DNA from 3 places in the Chitinophaga caeni genome. Region 1 is predicted to be linked to each of the others. Evidence: riboswitches for the same ligand, from Rfam matches in the RefSeq annotation. Region 1 holds a riboswitch; each other region holds the start of a gene.
What was found. A riboswitch is a leader RNA that binds a small molecule or an ion and turns the genes downstream of it on or off. The one in region 1 is predicted to bind cobalamin.

Region 1 (4,219 bases):
TTTAGAGGATGTAATGAATTGATAACTAGTATTTTATAAACATCTTTCAACGATGCCCAACAGCCAGAACGATGCCTTATTTATATTGATAAAAACCTTGACGAAAGCAGAGAAAAGGAATTTTCAGTTGGCGTTTAACAAGAATAATTCCAAGGAAGATGTACTTTTCATACAATTATTCAACGCGATGGATCGCTTGAATACTTACGATGAGGAGCAACTGCTGAAAAAAACGCCCGGGATTAAAAAACAACAATTATCAAATGTAAAGGCGCATTTATATAAACAATTATTGACAAGTTTACGCTTATTGTACAAGCAGAAAGATCCGATGATCGATTTAAGGGAGCAGATCGATTATGCTAGGGTGCTGTATAACAAAGGTTTATATACGCAAAGTTTAAAATTACTTTCCAAGGCAAAAGCTAGTGCCAAGGAACAGGAGGAAGTGCTGCTTTGGTTTGAAATTATAGAATTTGAGAAACTGATCGAATCCCGGCACATTACCCGGAGCTTGGAAAATAGGGCTGATGAACTGAGCGAGGAATCAATCATGCTCAATGCGCACCTTACGAACGTGAGCCGACTTTCCACTTTGGCCTTACGTATGTACGGTCTTTACCTGAAGCTGGGCCATGCCCGCAATGAGAAAGATGTGTTGATGATCAAGAGTTTTTTTGACATCAGCCTCAATTCTAATATGCCGTCCGAGTTGAGTTTCTATGAAAAGATTTATTTCTATCAAGCCTATTGCTGGTATTACTATATTTTGCAGGATTTCTTAATGTATTACCGGTATACGCAGAAGTGGGTGGACTTATGCGATGAATATCCGTCTCTCAAGAAAAATGATCCGGATCTTTATATCAAGGGGATGCATAATTTGCTGACGGCGCACTTTTACAATGCAAACGGTGAGCGGTTTGCAGACGTTTTGCATGCCTTGGAAGATTATACGGCTAATAACAAGGATATGTTTAATGAAAGTACCGCTACCAGCGCTTTTGTATATATCTACACGGCCAAGATCAACCAGCATTTCATGATGGGGACTTTCTCCGAAGGACTTTCGCTGGTTCCCGAGGTTGAAGAGCAAATTTGCCAGCACCAATTAACGGTGGACCAACACCGTGTATTAGTTTTTTATTACAAGATAGCCTGTTTGTATTTCGGTAGCGGGGATAATAATAATGCCATTGTTTATCTAAATAAAATCATACACTTACGTATCGGTAATTTGCGTGCAGATATCCAATGCTTCGCGAGGATATTACACCTGATCGCGCATTATGAACTGGAGAATTATAGCCTGGTAGAATATTTAATAAAATCCGTTTACCATTTCATTGCCAAGAATAAAGATTTGGGTTTGGTCATGGAAGAGATATTGAAATTCCTCCGTAAGAACATTTATGCGCATCCGAAAGCATTAAGGGCAGCATTCATCGATTTAAAAGATCGCTTGGTAGAACTTTCCAAAAATCCATATGAAAGAAGATCCTTTCTTTACCTCGATATTATCTCCTGGCTGGAAAGTAAAATTGATGGTGTGCCCGTGCAGGATGTAATCCGGGAAAAGTTCAAAAATAAGGTTCCGCGGATTTAGTTTTTTACAAGGTAGGGGTCCATCCAGGAAATGCTATAACTTATTGAAGGAGAGTGTCATTTTAGTAAGAAAAAATGAATGGAATATTGTTGCCTATAAAATGTGTTTATTACAGATTATTAATTATTACCATGCCAAAAAAGTTGATGAAAAGGCACTAAAATTACTGTAACCTTTACCCCTATTAGCTTCACAAAAAGTTTAAAACTTTTATTAACACCTGTTAGCAACTTTATCGACCGGGGCATTTCTTGATCATTACATTTGCAATAGTTCTTGACTTCGTTGCAATGGTTCTTAGCAAAGAGAGATGAAAAGGGAATCGTGTGAAACTCACGAGCAGACGCGCTACTGTGATTCCGATAATGAATGGTTCATTATCCGTTGCCCAAAATCCACTGACCACTCGCTTAACCAACGGGGAAGGTGCGGTACCGGGAAGGAAAGCCAGGAGACCTGCCAATGCAACGTTTATGTCGAAACCTTCGCGTTCCAAGGTATTTGGCCCGGGTGTACATCACCTAATCTTTTACCACGTACTCTTTGCTGGTACGGGAACGGCAGTAATTTGAATTTTTTCACACATTGTTGCCAAAAATATTATCTATATGAACAACGAGAATGAGATACTTCTAAAAGAAAACAAAGACAGGTTTGTTTTATTACCGATTAATTATCCCAAGATCTGGGAAATGTACAAGAGGCATGAGGCTAGTTTTTGGACTGCTGAAGAGATTGATTTGAGCGGCGACTTAAAAGATTGGGCGAATATGTCGGATGGCGAGCGTCATTTTATTTCCCATGTATTAGCTTTTTTCGCTGCTAGTGACGGTATTGTTAATGAAAACCTGGCCGTGAACTTCATGAGCGAAGTTCAAATCCCGGAAGCCCGTTGTTTTTACGGTTTCCAAATCATGATGGAAAATATTCACTCCGAAACATATGCATTGCTGATCGACACTTACGTGAAAGATCCGGCAGAGAAAGACCGTTTGTTCCACGCCGTAGAAACTGTTCCTGCTGTGAAGAAGAAAGCAGAATGGGCTTTGCGTTGGATTGAGAACGGGAATTTTGCAGAGCGCCTCGTAGCTTTTGCCGCGGTAGAAGGCATTTTCTTCTCCGGTAGCTTCTGTTCTATCTTCTGGTTGAAAAAGCGCGGTTTAATGCCGGGTTTAACTTTCTCAAACGAATTGATCAGCCGCGATGAAGGGATGCACTGTGAATTTGCTTGCTTGTTATACAGCATGTTGGAAGGAAAATTATCCGAAACGCAAGTGCATGAAATCATCGGGGATGCCGTTGCTATTGAGAAAGAATTTATTATCGATGCTTTACCTGCTGCCCTGATCGGGATGAATAGCGAGTTGATGAGCCAGTATATCGAGTTCGTTGCGGATCGTTGGTTGTCGGAACTGGGTTGTAAGAAAATGTTTAACACTGCCAACCCGTTTGATTTCATGGAGATGATTTCATTGCAAGGTAAAACGAACTTCTTCGAGAAGAGGGTCGGTGATTATCAAAAAGCCGGCGTTTTGGGCGGTAACAAGGATGCCCAGACGTTTAGTCTCGATGAAGATTTTTAGATTTTGCAGCCGAGGTTCGCGAACCTCGGCAGACAGCCGCGAACCACGGCAGACAGCCGCGAACCACGGCAGACAGTCGCGAACCTCGGCAGACAGCCGCGAACCTCGGCAGACAGTCGCGAACCTCGGCAGACAGCCGCGAACCTCGGCAGACAGGCATGACAGGCGCGCAATCAAATACCAATTGAAAAATATTATTACTACCCATAAAATTTACCGCGTATGTTTGTTATTAAAAGAGATGGCCGTAAGGAATCTGTTAAATTTGACAAGATTACGGCACGTATTGAGAAGTTGTGCTACGGATTGAACCCCGATTATGTTGATGCGATAGATGTAGCAAAGAAGGTGATCCTTGGTTTGTACGATGGCGTCACGACCACCGAGTTGGATAACCTCGCTGCCGAAACAGCCGCATCACTCACCACCAAGCATCCGGATTATGCTTTGTTGGCTTCCCGCATCGCGGTAAGTAACTTACACAAGAACACTACGAAGTCGTTTTCCAAAACGATGAAGAAATTATATGAATACATCGATCCTAAAGTGGGCAAACCTGCTCCATTATTAAGTGATGAGGTGTATGAAATCATCAAGAAAAATGCGGATACGCTCGATTCTAATATCATTTATGATCGTGATTTCGCGTACGACTATTTTGGTTTCAAAACTTTGGAACGTTCTTACTTGCTCAAAGTTGACGGTAAGATCGCCGAGCGTCCGCAACATATGATCATGCGCGTGGCTGTTGGCATTCATAAAGATGATATCGAGAGCGTGATCAAAACTTACAACCTGATGTCTGAACGTTGGTTCACGCATGCAACACCTACCTTGTTTAATGCCGGTACCCCTAAACCGCAAATGAGTAGCTGTTTCTTGCTGAGCATGAAAGACGACAGCATCGAAGGTATTTACGATACGCTGAAACAAACAGCCAAAATTTCTCAAAGCGCCGGAGGTATCGGTTTAAGCATTCACAATATCCGTGCTACGGGTTCCTATATCAGTGGTACCAACGGTACTTCCA
Region 2 (4,219 bases), 980 kb from region 1:
AATTGTTGGTAATTTCCTCCCTGACTACCTTTTTAGCCCCAAAATATAATGGAAGCCCTACAAAGAAAATGCTCAAACCTATTAAGGCTCCTTTCCAATCTTGGATGAAAATATTTACAGTTACCATTAAATACACCAATACAAATATAAGTGTTGTATACGGGTATGATTTCATTTTATAAATCCCAAGCCCGTCCATAGACTTGGTTTTCCTTCGCAATACGAATATTGATGCCGCGGCGGATGCTAACCCGATCGTGTCGAAGAGCATCACGTATTTCAACATTTTATCGAAGGTGCCCAGGAAAAATATCACGATGATAATCAACGCGGTAAACACCGTTAAGGCTACTTGCTGCACCTGTGTTGCCGGGTTCACACGCATGAAAATAGCTGGCAAAACCCCATCTTCGGCCATTGCATAATACATGCGTGGGTTGCTAATCAAGTTCACATTAGCGTAGCCCATCACCGAGATAAACAATAATACCGAAGTAATCTTGAAGCCGCTTTCTCCGAAAAATGCCTGCATCATCCTCGAAGCTAAAGCATCGGTCGTTTTCAGTTGCTCGAAGCCAATCACTTTAATATATGCATAGTTGATCGTGAAATATGCCGTAATGATGATTGCCATGCCAATAAAAATGCCCTTGGGCATATTCCTGGCCGGCTCCTTGATGTCGCTTCCGAAGTTAATAGTTTGCTGGTACCCCCCGTAGGTAAAGAATACCGGCACCAAGGCGGCGCCAAACATGTATAACCAGTTATGACCGTTGTGTCCTGTTATAGATTCAACAGCTTTCGGCGCCTGGACATCCCCGACGAAGATCGTCATACACAATACCAACACCATTAATATCTTTATAACGGTTAGGATATTTTGCCAACTCGCACTCATGCGTATGCCGATCATATTTACCGTGTACAGTAGAGCTACTGTTCCAAAAGCAATTAATTTTAGACCGGCATTATTTTGCAGCGATGCCGGCAATAGTACCGGGCCAATGTATTCTGCCCCGATCATGCAAACCGCGGCCACCGAAGCTGCATTAGAGATCAATACCGTCCAGTTGATCATAAAAGCGTAAGCCGGGTGGTAACAGTAAGACATAACCTTGTAAAACCCACCGGCTTTGGGATAACGGGAGCCGATCTCTGCATAAGTCAAAGCCCCGCAAAGAGTTACGAAACCACCGATCACCCAAATCAGTAAAAATTGCCAAGGCTCATTTACTTCCCTGGAAACATTAATAGGTGTTCGGAATATTCCCATGCCTATCACAAGGCTCACCACGATCATGGTGAGATCGAATAATCCTAATTTGGGCTTGATGCTCATAGATTGTAAGATAATATTCAAAGATTAATTTTTATCGAAAATTTAAAATCCATCAAAATAGCGTAGGTTTGCCCTGTTATTGGTTGTGGAACAACACCCTAGTTGTCATCCACATTAAAAGGGAACACCGGTGCAAAACCGGGGCTATTCCCGTAGCTGTAATCCTGCCCCATTCATTTGGGGAATACATCCTTGGTATTCAAAGCCACTGTTTTCTTTGAAAATGGGAAGGCGCCACCGGATCAGGTAAGCCAGAAGACCTGCCAATTTCAACTACACACCACGCTTTCGGGAAAAAAGCGAGGATGTAAAGCCTTCCCGGCATTATATCTTTCATATTCCTGTTCCGTGGCATTTTTCAAGGATCGCTAAAAAATTATGCAAAAGAAGCAAATTATCCTCCCCCTCTTATTCTGGGGAGCCGGATTGTCTACAGCATTGGCGCAACATGGCCAACCGAAAGATTCAACCGCAACCAACCAGCTTAATACCGTCGTGGTAACCGCCGCCAAGTTCCCCAAGCAACTGTCGGAAACCGGTAAGGTTGTAACCGTAATTACAGCAGAAGATTTAAAAAGGAACAGTGGCAAAACTTTAAGCTCCATCCTTAATAACCAAGCTGGGATCGTTGTTAACGGCGCCGAAAACAACCTGGGCTCCAACCAGGAAGTTTATACCAGGGGCGCTTCCAGTGGCAATACTTTGATCCTGATCGATGGTATTCCACTTTACGATGCCTCTACCATTAATAATACGTTTGATATAAATTTTTTACCTGTCTCACAGATCGAAAGAATCGAGATACTAAAGGGCAGCCAATCAACTTTATACGGCTCTGATGCCACTGCCGGGGTAATTAATATTATCACCAAGAAAAATGCCGATAAACCTTTAGGCATATCCGGCCAGTTGGCTTACGGTAGTTACGATACTTACAACGCCAATGCGAACCTCGGCGGTCAAGCCGGGAAATGGTCTTACCAGGCCGGGTACAATTATCTCTCCAGCAAGGGATTTTCCAGCGCTTATGATTCCACCGGCAAACAAAATTTTGATAAGGATGGCTTTACCCGCAACCAGGGCTATGCAAGCATAGGTTTTAAACCTGGAGATAACTGGGAAATAAAAGGATTCGTCAATTATTCGAAATATACAACCGGCTTAGATGGCGGCGCATTCCTCGATCAAACCCGGAATAAACTACATAATAATACCTTGCTCGCAGGCATTAACAACCGTTATAATTTCAAGAAAGGTAGCTGGTTCTTTACATACAATTATCAAAAGAATGATCGCCACCAAATGAAAGATTCCGTTACGGAATTTGACTACTATTATTATGCAGATTATATCTCCAATACACATCAATTGGAAACTTATGTCAACTTCGATCTGACCAAGGAAGTACAGCTGATCGTGGGCGCTGATTACCGTACGTCTAATACGGACGAGCAATACAAGTCGGCATTTCCCATTACAGGCTTGGGTCCTGACAGTGCGCATATGAATCAATTCAGCCATTACGCTTCATTGTTCTTGCATAATCTCGGTGGTTTTACAATGGAAATCGGCGGCAGGTTCAATTACCATTCCGTTTATGGAAACAATCAAACGATTTCGTTCAACCCTGCATATGTTATCAACGATAAGCATAAGATTTTTGCCAATATATCCAGCGCTTATAAAACACCCACTTTATATCAATTATTTTCCGAGTTTGGAAACCGTAACCTAAACCCTGAATCTTCGTTAAACTATGAAGCAGGTTACCAAGGCTTTTATTCAAAAAAGATCAATTTCAGGGTTACAGGCTTTTTCCGGGAAGTTAAAAACTGGATCGATTTCTATTCCGGGATTTATCCGGAGCCAAGTTATTATGTAAATGCAGACAAACAGGAAATATACGGAGCCGAGATTGAAGGCAACTGGAATATAACGGATGACCTGCGTTTCAACTTGAATTACACGTACGTAAAAGGTAAAACTATTGATAAAGACAGCACCTACAACAATTTGTTCCGCAGGCCGGAACATGCATTAAATGCAGGTTTAGGTTACCAGGTCAATGATCAACTTTTCCTTTCCCTGGTAGGTAAATGGTATAGCAAGCGCTGGGAGAAGCAGTATAATGCACCTTCCGTTCCATTGAAAAGTTATTATACGGTAGATGTATACGCATCTTATCAAATCAATAAACATCTCAACCTTTTCGTTGACGCCCGCAATATCACCGATCAAGAATATTTTGATATCTGGGGATATAATAACAGGAAATTCAATGTCAACGGCGGATTACAATTTAATTTTTAATATACACATATAATAATCACATGATGGAAAACAAGAAAATTAACCCGAGAACAGGTTTATTAGTACTCTTCATCCTGATTGTAGGAACCCTGAGAGTGCTTAATAGCGGTGAGCTTACCCCCTTTTCTAATTTCACACCGATCGGTGCAATGGCCCTGTTTGGCGGCGCTTATTTTTCGGACAAATGGAAGGCTTACCTGTTTCCTTTATTGGCTTTATGGCTAAGCGATGTTGTAATGATGCAGTTTGTTTATAAATCTGATTTAAGTGGATTGTTATACCGGGGCTGGTATTACAACTATATTGCATTTGCCGGCATGGTGCTTATCGGCCAATGGATACATAAAATTACCGTCATGAAATTTATCCTGGGTGCGGTTGGCGCCGCATTATTTCACTGGATCGTATCTGACTTCGGTGTATGGATGTCAGGCGGCACCAACATCCTTACCGGTCAACCATTTACGAGGGATTTCAACGGTTATTTGCAATGCTTGGACCTGGCGATTCCATATTTGCAAAGAATGTTACTTGGAAATATTATGTACGGGGCCATCATGTTTGGAACTT
Region 3 (4,219 bases), 2.6 Mb from region 1:
ATGGACGGGGTTATCCTCATCATCATTTAAAGTAACGGAACCGTTGGCAACATATAACAAGGCCCAATTCCCGGCAGGTACTTCTAAACAAACATCGTGATTATTATGGATCTCCCCGGTAATGGCAATAATAGGTTGCTTGGTTTCTATCGGGCCTTTCGCCCCCTTGTAATGCCCGATCGGCAACCGTAGATTCACACCCAATTCATCCACGATAACAGGGATGGCTACCTTTACAGCGCTTTGATACACCGGTTGATCCATCTTGAACTTGGCAGGAACATTCAACCAGAGTTGCAATAACTCGTAAGTTCCACCTAAGCCGGCGAACCGTGCCGAAGGATTTTCACAATGCAAGATTCCGCTACCTGCAAATAAATATTGAACATCGCCCGGTTTCAATATGGTTTCATGCCCCGCGTTATCATAATGATACCCTTCTCCTTGCAGCATAAATGTTACCGTTGCAAAACCGCGGTGAGGATGCGGCTCTACAATTTTCGCATCTGAAGACTGCTTAATTTCCGTCGGCATTACATGTTGCCAAAGTACAACAGGATTTGCAGAAGTTAATTTACGGTTCGGGATCAATTGCAATACTTTCTCCTTCGCATAGGCATTTTTGACAACCCCATTCAAGATAAAAACCAAATTCTTCTTCATATGGACGAGCGTGTTTCATTTATTATTTATAACAAATAATCACACTTATAGTTGTCAATATTCTTGCCAAACAAGCTTTCGATAAGTATCAAAAAAATGGAGCTTCATAACGAAGCTCCATTGTAATATAAACTATTAGAAAATTTATAGTCAAGGCTAATACATCAATAACATGGCAGGGAAATGATAGCCATTAAACGTAATCTTTTTATTCACGGCGCCGGAGGTTGCGTTGATGAAATACAGGTAATTCACATTCCCTCCGTAAGAACTGTTGGTTGCCGTTGCCACGATTTCATTTTTCCATGCATTGTAAGCAATCGCTGCTCCGTAAAAATATTCTCCTCCCGGTAACGTGAAGAAAGGTTCGCTAACGCTGGAAGCATTTCCTTTCAGGTAGCGATATATCTTGGCGCCGCCGGCCCATCCGTCCGGGGGTGCGATATAAACGGAATTGTCTTTGCTGGATGTTGTCATCGGCACACTTCTCCATGCACCCCAAGGCGAGGTAGTAGTAAATGGTAAAGTAATCGTATCCGCGGCCAAGTTATTCGGGTTCATCCCCCATAATTTATTGTCCTTGGCAGCGTATATCAAACCATCTTTAGCGGCAGCGAAACCGAAATCTGCCTGTCCTAATTTTTTAATAGTGCTATAATTCGTAGAGCGGAAAACCACGATACCGCTATCGCGGGTCAATGCGAAAACACGGTCCCCGTATTGTAACATGTTTCCTACAGGCCCCGTAATGTTAGGCACCTTGGTACCATCGATTGTCATGGTAGAGAGATTGACCACGTAAACACCATCGTTCGTACCAAGTAATCCCCTCTCGGTATCCAAACCGAGGAAAGAAGTCCCGAAATCACCGGGTAAATTATCGATTCTACCGAGCTCTTTCATTGTGTAAGGATCAACTTTAACCAATGGTCCACCTGCTTTTACCACGAGGTACATCTTATCGAAACTAACCGTTCCATATTGCAAGGTATTACCGATTTCGCCAAGGGCTTTACCGGGGTTTTCCTTGATAAACACACTGTCAGTCAACTCATCGCGCAGGTAACTATAAAATAAAACATTGCCGGTACCATGACCAAACCAGCCTTCGGTAATCAGGCTAAAACCGAGGTCATATTCACCAGGAGAGAAAATTTGATATACCCCGGAATCTTTTCCGGCGGCATTGCTAGCCGTAAACACAACCCTATGGTTACCGCGGCTGGAAGCAGTGTAGGTATAAGCGGTATCTTTACTAACTTCCTCGTTATCCACCTTCCACTGAAAACTCGCGCCATCTTTCATTTCCACGGTAGGCTTCAGGTCAACCGACTGGCCGACATCTATCGTATCCATGCTAAATTCCGTGGTAACGAACGGGCGGATCGTAGGATCATCATTATTTTTATTACAAGCAACAACAAGAATGGCAGCTAAAGCTAACCAACCTATTAAATTTTTCTTCATGTGGGTGTGTTTGTATCTATTTTAAGTTTATACTCTTCGATCCAGCTCATCTTTTCGCCCGAAAGAAGGATGGCAATACAAACGGGCAGGTCTTCTGGCTTACTTGTACTTGGCAGCCTTCCCGTAATGAAGTACAGTGGCAGGGGAAAGCCAAGTAATTTTATCAAGTTTACAGCTACGGGGATAGCTCCAGGTTTCCACTGGATTCCCTTTTCATACATCGACAGATGTAACCCGGTTGCAGGCGCAAACCTACATTTTAGCGCGGTATTCTCCAAATCTTAGAACGGTGGGGGAAGGGAATATGTTACATGGTGTACTTTGTTTTCCGAATTAAAAAAATTAAACATTGCTTGAAAATAGCTTTTGATTGATCACCGATGTTGGAAATTGAATATCGATTTTCAATGAAAAATTATCGTATCCCTTAAAAGTTCGATTCAATGTCCACCTGCTCGTTTCTTGTACTTTTTTGCTTGCCCCAAAACGAGTACCAAAAATGGCACAAATTGGCCATCACGGCCGCCAATTTGATCGCGCGATCGAGCTTTTGTACAAGTGTATCGGCAAGCTACCGTTCCCTATCAACGGTGCGAAGTTCCATGGTTTCCTGGTGGGGCTGAATATATCATCCTTCGCTTATTTCCTTGACCTGGTAAGGAATTCAAGTAAATTTAAAGCAATATTAGCCGGATAACAATGATTAAAAATCATATTTATTGCCTGGGTATAAAGTTCAGATTGGAGAGCTAAACATGCCTGAAACCGGGCTTTCACAATTATTGGGTTACCGTTCCCGAAAACCGGAAATACTATCCGGCAAAAGAGAGTTAAGCCTTGGTATGATTCGAAAACTATACGATAAATTATACATTCCCGCAGCAATATCGATCCGGGAATTCAGGCAAAACGACAAATTTTCCGATACAAGAATTTGGTTATCCGGGCTTGAAGTTAGGAGTGAATTTAACTTACTAATTAATAAGAAAACAAAAAAGGATAAGACCAACATCCTATCCTTTCATATTATAACTTTTTATGTTGCCCGACCTGGATTCGAACCAAGACAAACAGAACCAAAATCTGTCGTACTACCATTATACTATCGGGCAATCGAAATGCTTGTATTTAAGAACTTAACTGAGCCTAGCAACTAAACTTGTTATTGTTGCCCGACCTGGATTCGAACCAAGACAAACAGAACCAAAATCTGTCGTACTACCATTATACTATCGGGCAAGCATTTCGTTTGGGATGGCAAAAGTAGAACTTTTTTTATTTCTGCAAAATATTTTTTTGATTTTCAATCATTTTTTTTGTCGAAACAGGATACAAATAAGTCTTTTAAAGATTTATTTTTTTATCACATTATCCACTTTATGCGTTATCATCGGGGGCAATATCTGCTCCATACATGCCCAATCTCCACGGAAACAAGTTTTATTACCGAAAACCGAGCAAGGCCGGCACGAAAGATCAACCTGCACGGCATTCATCATTTCCTGGCCATAGCCCATGAATCCCGCGTAAGGGTGCGTTGCACCCCAAATGCTCACCACCGGCACCGCGAATAAGGATGCCAGGTGCATATTGGCCGAATCCATACTCAACATAACATCGAGATTGGATATCACGTCTAATTCTTCATTTAAGCCAATTTTCCCGGCTAATGAGACTACTGACGGATATTTTACTTCCAATTCGTTTAAAGCCCGAATTTCGGCCTCTCCACCCCCAAAAAGCAATACTTTAACACCTGGTTGCGCTGCATAATGTTGAATGACTTCCTTCATATTATCCAGGGGATACATTTTTTCCCGGTGCGCTGCAAACGGCGCTATTCCTATCCAGGTATCGGTTCGCTTCTCCCCCGTCAATTGTAAGGTACCCGGTTGCAATGTTTTCTGCTGCCTTTCGATTGGTAGTAGATCAAATTGCAAACCCAGCTCTCGAAATACGCTTGCATAACGATCTACGGTGCTTTGCAAAGGTTTCAATTCCTTGTTTTCGCGGCGGGTCAACGCTTTCTTTTCTGCACGGCCTTTATCAATTACGGCAACTTTTGTCCCCGCCAACTTAAAAAACGTAC

Region 2: another riboswitch for cobalamin. It lies ahead of COR50_RS03045 (TonB-dependent receptor plug domain-containing protein); the one in region 1 lies ahead of COR50_RS21175 (ribonucleoside-diphosphate reductase small subunit).
Region 3: another riboswitch for cobalamin. It lies ahead of COR50_RS10425 (DUF5074 domain-containing protein); the one in region 1 lies ahead of COR50_RS21175 (ribonucleoside-diphosphate reductase small subunit).

The regions. Positions count from the first base shown of each region.
Region 1 is NZ_CP023777.1:5,045,279-5,049,497, reverse strand. It holds gene COR50_RS21180 (hypothetical protein) at 53-1,606, shown strand; cobalamin riboswitch at 1,881-2,084, shown strand; gene COR50_RS21175 (ribonucleoside-diphosphate reductase small subunit) at 2,215-3,189, shown strand; gene COR50_RS21170 (ribonucleoside-diphosphate reductase subunit alpha) at 3,412-4,219, shown strand, end outside.
Region 2 is NZ_CP023777.1:745,957-750,175, forward strand. It holds gene COR50_RS03040 (APC family permease) at 1-1,339, opposite strand, end outside; cobalamin riboswitch at 1,403-1,621, shown strand; gene COR50_RS03045 (TonB-dependent receptor plug domain-containing protein) at 1,718-3,649, shown strand; gene COR50_RS03050 (DUF6580 family putative transport protein) at 3,670-4,219, shown strand, end outside.
Region 3 is NZ_CP023777.1:2,442,922-2,447,140, reverse strand. It holds gene COR50_RS10430 (pirin family protein) at 1-663, opposite strand, end outside; gene COR50_RS10425 (DUF5074 domain-containing protein) at 820-2,130, opposite strand; cobalamin riboswitch at 2,198-2,383, opposite strand; gene COR50_RS10420 (hypothetical protein) at 2,630-2,827, shown strand; tRNA gene COR50_RS10415 (tRNA-Gln) at 3,172-3,242, opposite strand; tRNA gene COR50_RS10410 (tRNA-Gln) at 3,299-3,369, opposite strand; gene COR50_RS10405 (glycosyltransferase family 9 protein) at 3,483-4,219, opposite strand, start outside.